Regions from separate parts of the Streptomyces litchfieldiae genome, predicted to be linked through region 1. Evidence: riboswitches for the same ligand, from Rfam matches in the RefSeq annotation. Region 1 holds a riboswitch; the other holds the start of a gene.

Region 1 (4,743 bases):
GACGCGGTGACGGCCCGCGACCTGGCGGTGCTGCACCGGATCGCTCCCGAGCACGAGCTGGACCAGGTCATCCGGGAGTGGACCGGCCCTCTGGTCCGGCGTTCCCCGGTCGCGCTGCGTGTGACCAAGGCCCTGCTGAACTCCTACGCGGCGGCCTCCCGGCTCGCCGACGCCTCGATCGTGGAGGGGGAGCTCCTCGCCGCCGCCCTCGCCGCCCGCAACCGCACGCGCCACGAGATCTAGGGCCTGTATCGAGTTCCCGCCCGGGCCCGCGACGCCAGTCACGGCACCTCGCCGCTCCCCCAGACTCCGTCTGGGAGGTGCCCCCAGCCGAATCGCGCGAATACGGCCGGGTATGAGCTGCGATCCGGTGCCTTGCTGGGGGTACCTCCCAGGCCCCCAAGGGCCTGGGGGGGCACCGCGTCTGACGCCGCGGGCTGATCCGACCGGGAACTCGATACAGGCCCTAGACGGCGCGCGAACAGCGGGAGCGGAGTCCGGGGCGGGGGGTGCCGCGCCGGCTCCCGGCGCGGCTCAGCTCTCCTCGTCCTCCAGCCGGAAGCCGACCTTCAGGCCCACCTGGTAGTGCTCCACGGCGCCGTTCTCGATGTGGCCGCGCACCTCGGTCACCTCGAACCAGTCGAGCTGGCGCAGCGTCCGCGCGGCCCTGGCGATGGCGTTGCGGATCGCGTCGTCCACACCCTCCTTCGAGGAACCGACGATCTCGGTCACCCGGTAGATGTGCTCGCTCATGCTGGCCTCCCGGAGTACGGGGCGTGTGTGTCCACCTACCACCGTGTCCCAGGGCGGCGCGTTCCGCGAACGCGCGCACGGGGATTGACCGCCGGCTGATCGCGGTGGCACCGTTCGCGCGCCGGTGTTTTAACGATTCAAGGGGTGGCGGTCACCATGGCACCGATCGGAAGACGAGCGTTGATCGGCGCGGCCGGGGCCGCCGTCGTCCCGCTGGCGGCCGGCCCCGCAGACGCCGCCGGGGGAGCCGGGGGAGCGGCCCCGCCGAAGGGACTGCGGCTCAACGAGATCTGGGCGCACGACCCCTGGATCACGGCCCACCGGCCCAACCGCACCTACCACCTCTACGTCCGCAACCTGGCGGACAACACCGGCATCCCCGGCACCGGCACCGTGATGTACCGCAGCCGGGACCTGGTCTCCTGGCAGGGGCCCTACTCGGTGTTCACGGTGCCCGGTGACAACTGGGCGACGGATGGGGGATGGGTCTGCCTTTCGGGTCTCCGTGGATCAGGGAGCGGCGTCAGATGCGGTCAATCGCAAGGCGCCGGATCGCAGCTCATACCCGGCCGTACTCGCGCGATTCGGCTGGGGGCACCTCCCAGCGTTAGCTGGGGGAGCAGCGAGTGGCCGTAGCTGGCGTCGCGAGCCCGCGGAGATCCGAAAGGCAGGCCCCAGCGCCCGAGGTGCACGCCCACGCCGGGAAGTGGTACCTCTTCGTCACCCTGCACGACGAGGCGCAGACGCTGGCCGAGCCCCCGGAAGTGCTGATCACCACCTACCGGCGCGGCACCGCCGTCGCGGTCGCCGACTCGCCCTACGGCCCCTTCCGGCTGCTGGACGCCGAACGCCCCCAGACCCCGGACGCGTTCATGGCGCTGGACGGCACGCTCTGGGTCGAGGACGGGGTGCCCTGGCTCGTCTACGCGCACGAGTGGATCCAGCGCCTCGACGGCACCATGGAGGCCGTTCGCCTCAGCCCCGACCTGAGCCGTTCCGAGGGCGAGCCGCTGCACCTGTTCAAGGCGTCTTACGCCCCCTGGCTGGGGGAGCGCATCACCGCCGACGACCGCGCGCTGCCCCCGTACGTCACCGACGGCCCCGAGCTCTTCCGCAGCCGGACGGGCGAACTGCTGATGCTGTGGTCCACCTATCTCGGCCTGGCCGGCACGCAGGGGTATGTGCAGACCCAGGCCCGGTCCGTCTCCGGCCGGCTGGCCGGCCCCTGGGAACTCGCGCCGGTGCTGGTCGGTGACAACGCCGGGCACGGCATGCCGTTCCGCGCGTTCGACGGCACCCTGCTGCTCGTGGTGCACCGCCCGTTCGGCTCCCCGGCCACCCGCGCCAAGCTCTACGAACTCCACGACGCCGGCGACCGTTTCGACCTCGGGCGCCGCCGGACCGATCTGGACGGTGGCGACTGACCTGGCGATGCTACCCTCGCACGGGGCCGTGACTGGCGCGTCTGGATGGGATGAACCATCGGGGAGCGGCCCTGTCGAGCGACAGAGCCGTGCGCCTGGGCCGTCGCGACGTCACGTCAAGGAGGCCCCTGTGAGCGAATCCGCCCGCACGACCGAGTCGACCGCCTTTCGCAGCGGTCTGGAGGTGATCCGCGGCATCGAGCCGCGCGTCGCCGACGCCATCGGAGCCGAGATCGAGGATCAGCGCGCGTCCCTCAAGCTCATCGCCAGTGAGAACTACGCCTCGCCGGCCGTGCTCCTCGCCATGGGGAACTGGCTCAGCGACAAGTACGCCGAGGGCACCATCGGCCGCCGCTTCTACGCGGGCTGCCGCAACGTCGACACCGTCGAGTCCGTGGCCGCCGAGCACGCCCGCGAGCTGTTCGGCGCCCGCCACGCCTACGTTCAGCCGCACTCCGGCATCGACGCCAACCTCGTGGCCTTCTGGGCGGTCCTCGCCGCCCGCGTGGAGTCCCCGGCCCTGCAGCGCGCGGGCGTCCGCCAGGTCAACGACCTCACCGAGGAGGACTGGGCCGCCCTCCGCCGCGACCTGGGCGGCCAGCGCATGCTCGGCATGTCCCTGGACGCCGGCGGTCACCTCACGCACGGCTTCCGGCCCAACATCTCCGGCAAGATGTTCCACCAGCGCAGCTACGGCACCAACCCCGAGACCGGCCTCGTGGACTACGACGCCGTGCGCGCCGCCGCCCGGGAGTTCCGCCCGCTGATCCTCATCGCCGGCTACTCCGCCTACCCCCGCCTGGTGAACTTCCGCGTCATGCGCGAGATCGCCGACGAGGTCGGCGCCACCCTCATGGTGGACATGGCCCACTTCGCGGGCCTCGTCGCCGGCAAGGTCCTCACCGGCGACTTCGACCCCGTCCCGCACGCCCAGATCGTCACCACCACCACCCACAAGTCCCTGCGCGGCCCGCGCGGCGGCATGGTGCTGTGCGACGACTCGCTCGCCGACCAGGTCGACCGCGGCTGCCCGATGGTGCTCGGCGGCCCCCTCCCGCACGTGATGGCGGCCAAGGCCGTCGCCCTCGCCGAGGCCCGGCAGCCGAGCTTCCGCGACTACGCCCAGCGCATCGTGGACAACTCCCGCGCCCTGGCCGAGGGCCTGCTGCGCCGCGGCGCCCGCCTGGTCACCGGCGGCACGGACAACCACCTCGCGCTGATCGACGTCTCCGGCTACGGCCTCACCGGCCGCCAGGCCGAGGCGGCGCTCCTGGAGTCCGGCATCGTCACCAACCGCAACGCCATCCCCCAGGACCCCAACGGCGCCTGGTACACCTCCGGCATCCGCATCGGCACCCCCGCGCTGACCACGCGCGGCCTGGGCACCGCCGAGATGGACGAGGTCGCCGAGCTGATCGACACCGTGCTGTCCCGCACCACGCCGGGCACCACCAAGAGCGGCCAGCCCTCCAAGGCCACCCATGTGCTGGAGGACGGGATCGCCAAGCAGGTCGCCGGGCGCGCCGCGGACCTGCTCGCCAAGCACCCGCTCTACGGGGAGATCGATCTCACCTGAGCCTCCCGCTGCGCCACCCGCACACCACCCCCGCCACCGCGGCGGAGGCCGAGGCGATCCAGCTCGGCCTGCGCCGGCACACCGTGCTGGACGGTTCCGGGCCCGCGCCCGGGGCGCCCGGCACGGTGGCCGGCGTCGACGTGGCGTACGACGACGGCCGTGATCTCGTCGCGGCCGCCGCCGTCGCCCTGGACGCCGTCACGCTGGAGGTCGTCGACCGGGCCACGGCGGTGGGCCCGGTGGCCTTCCCCTATGTGCCCGGACTGCTGGCCTTCCGCGAACTGCCCGCCGTGCTCGACGCCCTGGGCCGACTGCGGCGCACCCCCGACCTCGTCGTGTGCGACGGGTACGGCATCGCCCACCCGCGCCGCTTCGGCCTCGCCAGCCACCTCGGGGTGCTCACCGGCCTGCCCACGATCGGCGTCGCCAAGAATCCGTTCACCTTCCGCCACCAGCCGCCCGCGCCCCACCGCGGCGCGTTCACCCCGCTCCTCGACGGCGACACCGAGGTGGGCCGCGCCCTGCGCACCCGCGACGGCGTCAAGCCGGTGTTCGTCTCCCCGGGCCACCGCGTCACGCTGGACGGCGCCTGCGCCCACGCGCTGGACCTCGCCACGCACTACCGGCTGCCGGAGACCACCCGGCAGGCGGACCGGCTCTGCCGTCAGGCGCTGAGCGCAGCCTGACCCCGACCCGCGTCCGCCAGCACCGTCAGCGCGCGGTCCACATCGGCGGCCGAGTTGTAGAGGTGGAACGAGGCGCGCAGATTGCCGCCGCGCGCCGCCATCCGCACCCCGGCCGCCTCCAGCGCCGCCGCGGCCCCGCCCAGCCCCGGCACCGCCACCACCGGCGAGCCGCCGGGCACCGGCGTCAGCCCCAACTCGGCCAGCCCCGCCCGGAATCGACGGGCCAGTTCCAGATCGTGCGCGGCGATCCGCGCCCGGCCCAGCTCCGCCACCAGGGACAGCGACCGCGCGGCGGCCACCCACG
Region 2 (4,743 bases), on a different contig from region 1:
CGTCATCTCCGCCGGGGTCTCGCCCACCGACGGCCGGCTCCACCTCGTCATGGACGCCCACAGCAGCGGCTACTACTACGTTCGGTCTCCCAGCTCCGCCGGGGTCTGGCCGAGCTGAGGGACATCGCCGCGGCCGAGGGCCTGCCCCCGCTGATCTGGACCCACGCGGACGGCTACCAGTTCTGCGGGGACCTGCTGGAGCTGAAGGCATACGAGCGGGCGCTTTTCCGCCGGAAGCTGACCGAGATCGGCCGGCTGATCACCGGCACGATCGCCCCGCACGCCTCCCTGCACCCGGACGACGAATGGGTCCGCCTGGTCCTCGCCCAGCTCAACGGCGTCCGCGCCTCGCTCGACATGCTGGTCACCGCCCGCCGATCGCGGTGAACCGCACGTGCGCCGCCGCCGCTATCCCTCCGACACCACCGCCGCGGAGTGGGCACTGATCGAGCCGCTCCTGCCGGTCCCGGCCTGCCGGACCAGGGCCGGCGGGAGGCCGGAGAAGTGGCCGCGGCGCACCATCGTCGACGCCATCCGCTACATCGTTGACAACGGGGCGAAATGGCGGGCCTGCCCGCGGACTTCCCGCCCTTTCTGTGGAATCCGATCCGTCAAGTGGCTCGGAGGATCCCTGCGGGTCGATATGTGTTGGCCGTTTGGACAGAAGGCCGAGAGACTCAGGCTGTGGACATGGGGATCTCCGGTTTCGAGCCGTCCTTCCTGGTCGGGTTCGAGGCGATTCGGCAGGCGCACGGATCACGTCTGGCGACGCTCGCCGGTAGGCGGTTGACCGGCTTCGCCGTGGTGCGTTTCGCCGAGGACGGGGACTGGTTCTCCGACTGCCCAGTGGTACTGGACTTCGACGGCGTCCAGGTGGAGGTCTGCCACGGGAAGCTCGACGAGCTCTCGATCGGCTGGGACACGATCGACACCGCGGTGGGCATCGCCGGGTGGGAGTGGTTCGAGCTGACGCCCCAGTGGTCTCAGCGCGATGAGCGCCTTGAGTCGTTCGTTGGCCAGGAACTGCGCGAGGTCGCGCTCCTTGAGTGGCGGCCAGCAGGCCGTGACCTGGCGGCTGGAACCGTGGCGGTGGAGTTTGCCTTCGCCGGGAACTGTCTGCGGATCGCTAACGGACTTGACGAGAACCGCATCGAGGTCGGCGGGGTCCAGCCGGACCACGTTCGGCGCTGGCCGCGCCGATGAGGGCTACTGCCCCGCGGCCAAAGAAGTCCTCTGGCGGCTTCGTCTCACCCACCCGCAGATTACCCAGGTCTGGGCCGATTCCGCCTACGCCGGCGCTCTGGTCGGCTGGGCCGAGGACCGCCTCTGGCTCACCCTGCGAACTGTCTCCCGCCCCAAGGGCGCCAGGGGCTTCATCGTTCTCCCCCGCCGCTGGCGCGTTGAGCGCACAATCGGCTGGCTGATGAACGCCCGACGCAACGCCAGAGACTACGAGAGGCTGCCCGAGCAATCCGAAGCGCACCTGACCTGGGCCCTCATCACCCTCATGACCAGGCGCCTCACCCGCAAAAGAACCGCCATCGCCTGGACGAAGAAGACTCCGATCCAGCCCACGCCGTCCGATCAGCCGGCGCCCGAGCCCTGTACCTGACAGGGCTGTCTCACCAGTCATCATCGACATCGTGGCGGTGGGCGCCGACTCTCATCGGGGTCGATCCGAGTTTGGATTCAGCGTTCTTGGAGTCCGAGCTGGTTCTCGGCAGCTTGCACGGTTTGTGCCAGCAGGACGGCGATGGTCATCGGCCCGACTCCACCCGGAACGGGCGTGATCAAGCGGGCACGGGTGCGAGCGGCGTCGAAGTCCACATCGCCGACGTTGCCCGGGTTGTACCCGGCGTCGAGCACCACCGCGCCGGGCTTGATGTCCTCGCCGCGGATCAGCCGGGGCCGTCCCACGGCCGCTACCACGATGTCCGCCTCGCGCACGATCGCTGGTAGGTCCGTGGTGCGGGAGTGGCAGTACGTCACCGTGGCATCCTTCGCGAGCAGGAGCATCCCGACCGGCTTGCCGAGGATGGCGCTGCGGCCGACCACGACGGCGTGTTTGCCAGCGAGTTCGACGTCGTACGCGTCCAGCAGCTGCATGATCCCGCCGGGTGTGCAGGACACGAAGCCCGGCAGTGCGAAGCTCATCGCGGCGAAGGAGTGCATAGTGACCCCGTCGACGTCCTTCTCCGGAGAGATGGCCTCGAACGCCGCCCGCTCGTCGATATGTGGGCCACACGGGTGCTGGAGCAGGATGCCGTGCACGCCCGGATCCCTGGACAGCGCGGCGATCGTGTCAACCAGTTCCACAGTCGTGGTGGTGCTGGGCAGAGGGATATGGCGGGACTGGATGCCGGCCTTCGCGCATCGGGCCCGCTTCATGCGAACGTAGGTGACCGAGGCGGGATCCTCGCCCACCAGCACCGTCGCCAGACAAGGCGCGGTCCCTGTGAACCGTGAGATCTCGGCCGCCTTGGTGGCGGTCTCCTCGATGATGCGCCGGGCGAGGCCAGCGCCCTCCATGAGCTGGGCCGTCCGAGTCGTAGACATCATTGCCTCCCAGGCGTTGCTGACCACTCGCCCAGGCGCACGGCATCGACCTCTCGTCAGGCCGCTCCCCGGTGGTACTCCACCTCAGCGCCAGTCACGGCCCACAAGGCACTGTAGTAGACGCAGTGTGCACATGCCTGCCCTTCGATTCGGTGCCCTGGTCGGGTTCTCAAACAGCTTCTCACCTTGCCTTTTAACGTCCCTGGTCGAATGGTCCCTCGAACTTGATCACTCGCGGAGGGATCCGCCGGACGCGAGAACGGCCTTCGTCTGATCCTGTGCTCCGTCACAGAGGCGACCGAATCAACGAAGGCCGTGAGGGTGAGTCTGCTGTATCAGGACGTCGGGCGTGAGCCGTTCGCGCTGCTGTCACGCTTCCGGGCCGAGCTGTACGCGTCGCTGACCGCGCGTGCGGACGCCTTGTTCGAACTCACCGACGCCATGCTGTGTGCAGACGGGCCGGTGAAGACACTGGTCGGGCTTGCCCTGGCCCCGGAACATCGCCGGGGGCACGGCGCTTTGTACGACGGGCTGAACCAAGGACGCGTGGACGTGGGCCGGCTGCGGCGGGCCCTGGTCTCCGTGCCGTTGCCGAAGGCGGCCGACGGCCGCCTGGTCCTGGTGGTGGACGTCTCCCCGTGGCTGCGCCCCGACGCGGACACCGCCCCTGACCGGTGCTTTTGCCACACCTACGGATACGGCGAGAACAAGCACCTGATGATCCCCGGCTGGCCGTACTCGGTCGTCGCCGCGCTGGAGACCGGGCGGACGTCGTGGACGGCGATCCTGGACGCCGTGCGGCTGGCGCCCGGCGCCGACGTCGCGGCGGTGACCACCGCGCAGCTCCGGGAGGTCGTCGAGCGGCTGGTCACCGCGGGCCAGTGGACGGACGGCGACCCAGATGTCCTGGTCGTGGTCGATGCCGGTTACGACGCGCCGCGCCTGGCTCACTTGCTGGCCGATCTGCCCGTCGAGATCCTGGGCCGGACGCGGTCGGACCGTGTGATGCGACGGCCGACGCCGCCGCGGGTCTACGACCCCAAGGTCGGCCGGCCGCCCAAGCACGGCAGCGAGTTCGTCTTCGGCCTGCCCGACACCTGGGGCCCGGAGCGCGTGGTGACCGTGACCGGTACCCGCCTCTACGGCAAGGCGACGGCCCGGGCCTGGGACCGGCTCCACCCGCGGCTGACCCGCCGGGCTGCCTGGATCGACCACGCGGCCGACCTGCCCATCATCGAGGGCACGGTGATCCGGCTGGAGGTCTCCCACCTGCCCTCCGGCGCCGCCCCGAAGCCGCTGTGGCTGTGGTGGTCGAAGACCGGCGCCACCACAGCGGACGTCGACCGCTGCTGGCAGGCGTTCCTGCGACGGTTCGACGTCGAGCACACGTTCCGCATGATGAAGCAGACCCTGGGCTGGACCGTCCCGAAGCTTCGCAGCTCACAAGCCGCCGACCGCTGGACCTGGCTCGTCATCGCCGCACACACCCAGCTCAGGCTCGCCCGGCCGCTCGTCCAGGACCTGCGGCACCCCTGGGAGAAGCCGGCCCCGCCCGAACGGCTTACCCCAGCACGGGTCCGGCGGGGGTTCAGGAACATCCGCCCGACTGCCGCATCCCCAGCCGGTGCACCGAAACCTTCCCGGTCCGGCCCCGGCCGCCGCCCGGAGCCAGGAACCGGCGCCGCGCCACCCGTCACAACGTCGGCAGAGTCCTCGCCACTGGACAGGCGTTCAGCGGCCCCACCCACCACAAGCAAGGGACCAAGCCACGGCGCACCGGCTGAGGATCACAACCCGGGCCGACGGATGATCAGTCCGGCCTGAGGCTGTGGAGCGTAGAAGTCCTCGACCTGGTCGATCTGCTCGGGCGTGCAGCGCCAGAACAGTTTGACCTCGGCATTTTTCCTGAACGGGTCAATCGTGCACGCCACGGCGGTGACGTACGCGGCCGGTCCCGTACCGACCCACACATCGACGCCTTCTCCGTCTCCACCCCGTGTTCCGTCGATGTATCCGTAGTCCACGGGATAGACGAACTCAGGGTGCCCCGGATGAGAGGTTCCGCCAGGACGGTCAATCACCAGGCGCCCCTCCTCAACGAGCAGATCAGCATGCCTCCACACATCCATATCAGACCAAGCGCCAGTCACCACCGGAGCGTAACCACCACCACGACACCGACCACGA

The links. Region 1 has a riboswitch for ZMP and ZTP ahead of RM590_RS17225 (glycine hydroxymethyltransferase). Riboswitches for the same ligand answer to the same signal wherever they lie in the genome.
Region 2: linked by a shared signal. The riboswitch ahead of RM590_RS25250 (bifunctional 5,10-methylenetetrahydrofolate dehydrogenase/5,10-methenyltetrahydrofolate cyclohydrolase) and the one ahead of RM590_RS17225 (glycine hydroxymethyltransferase) in region 1 are both predicted to bind ZMP and ZTP.

What each region holds. Positions count from the first base shown of each region.
Region 1 covers NZ_JAVREL010000009.1:174,840-179,582, reverse strand. The annotation lists gene RM590_RS17240 (enoyl-CoA hydratase/isomerase family protein) at 1-243, shown strand, start outside; gene RM590_RS17235 (dodecin) at 535-753, opposite strand; gene RM590_RS17230 (family 43 glycosylhydrolase) at 1,440-2,177, shown strand; ZMP/ZTP riboswitch at 2,196-2,285, shown strand; gene RM590_RS17225 (glycine hydroxymethyltransferase) at 2,308-3,753, shown strand; gene RM590_RS17220 (endonuclease V) at 3,750-4,439, shown strand; gene RM590_RS17215 (aminotransferase class V-fold PLP-dependent enzyme) at 4,418-4,743, opposite strand, start outside.
Region 2 covers NZ_JAVREL010000016.1:163,851-168,593, forward strand. The annotation lists partial or broken gene RM590_RS25230 (BNR-4 repeat-containing protein) at 1-88, shown strand, start outside; partial or broken gene RM590_RS36260 (transposase) at 395-594, shown strand; gene RM590_RS25240 (hypothetical protein) at 691-1,203, shown strand; partial or broken gene RM590_RS25245 (transposase) at 1,220-1,612, shown strand; gene RM590_RS25250 (bifunctional 5,10-methylenetetrahydrofolate dehydrogenase/5,10-methenyltetrahydrofolate cyclohydrolase) at 1,690-2,556, opposite strand; ZMP/ZTP riboswitch at 2,579-2,664, opposite strand; partial or broken gene RM590_RS25255 (NF041680 family putative transposase) at 2,878-4,340, shown strand; gene RM590_RS25260 (hypothetical protein) at 4,344-4,706, opposite strand.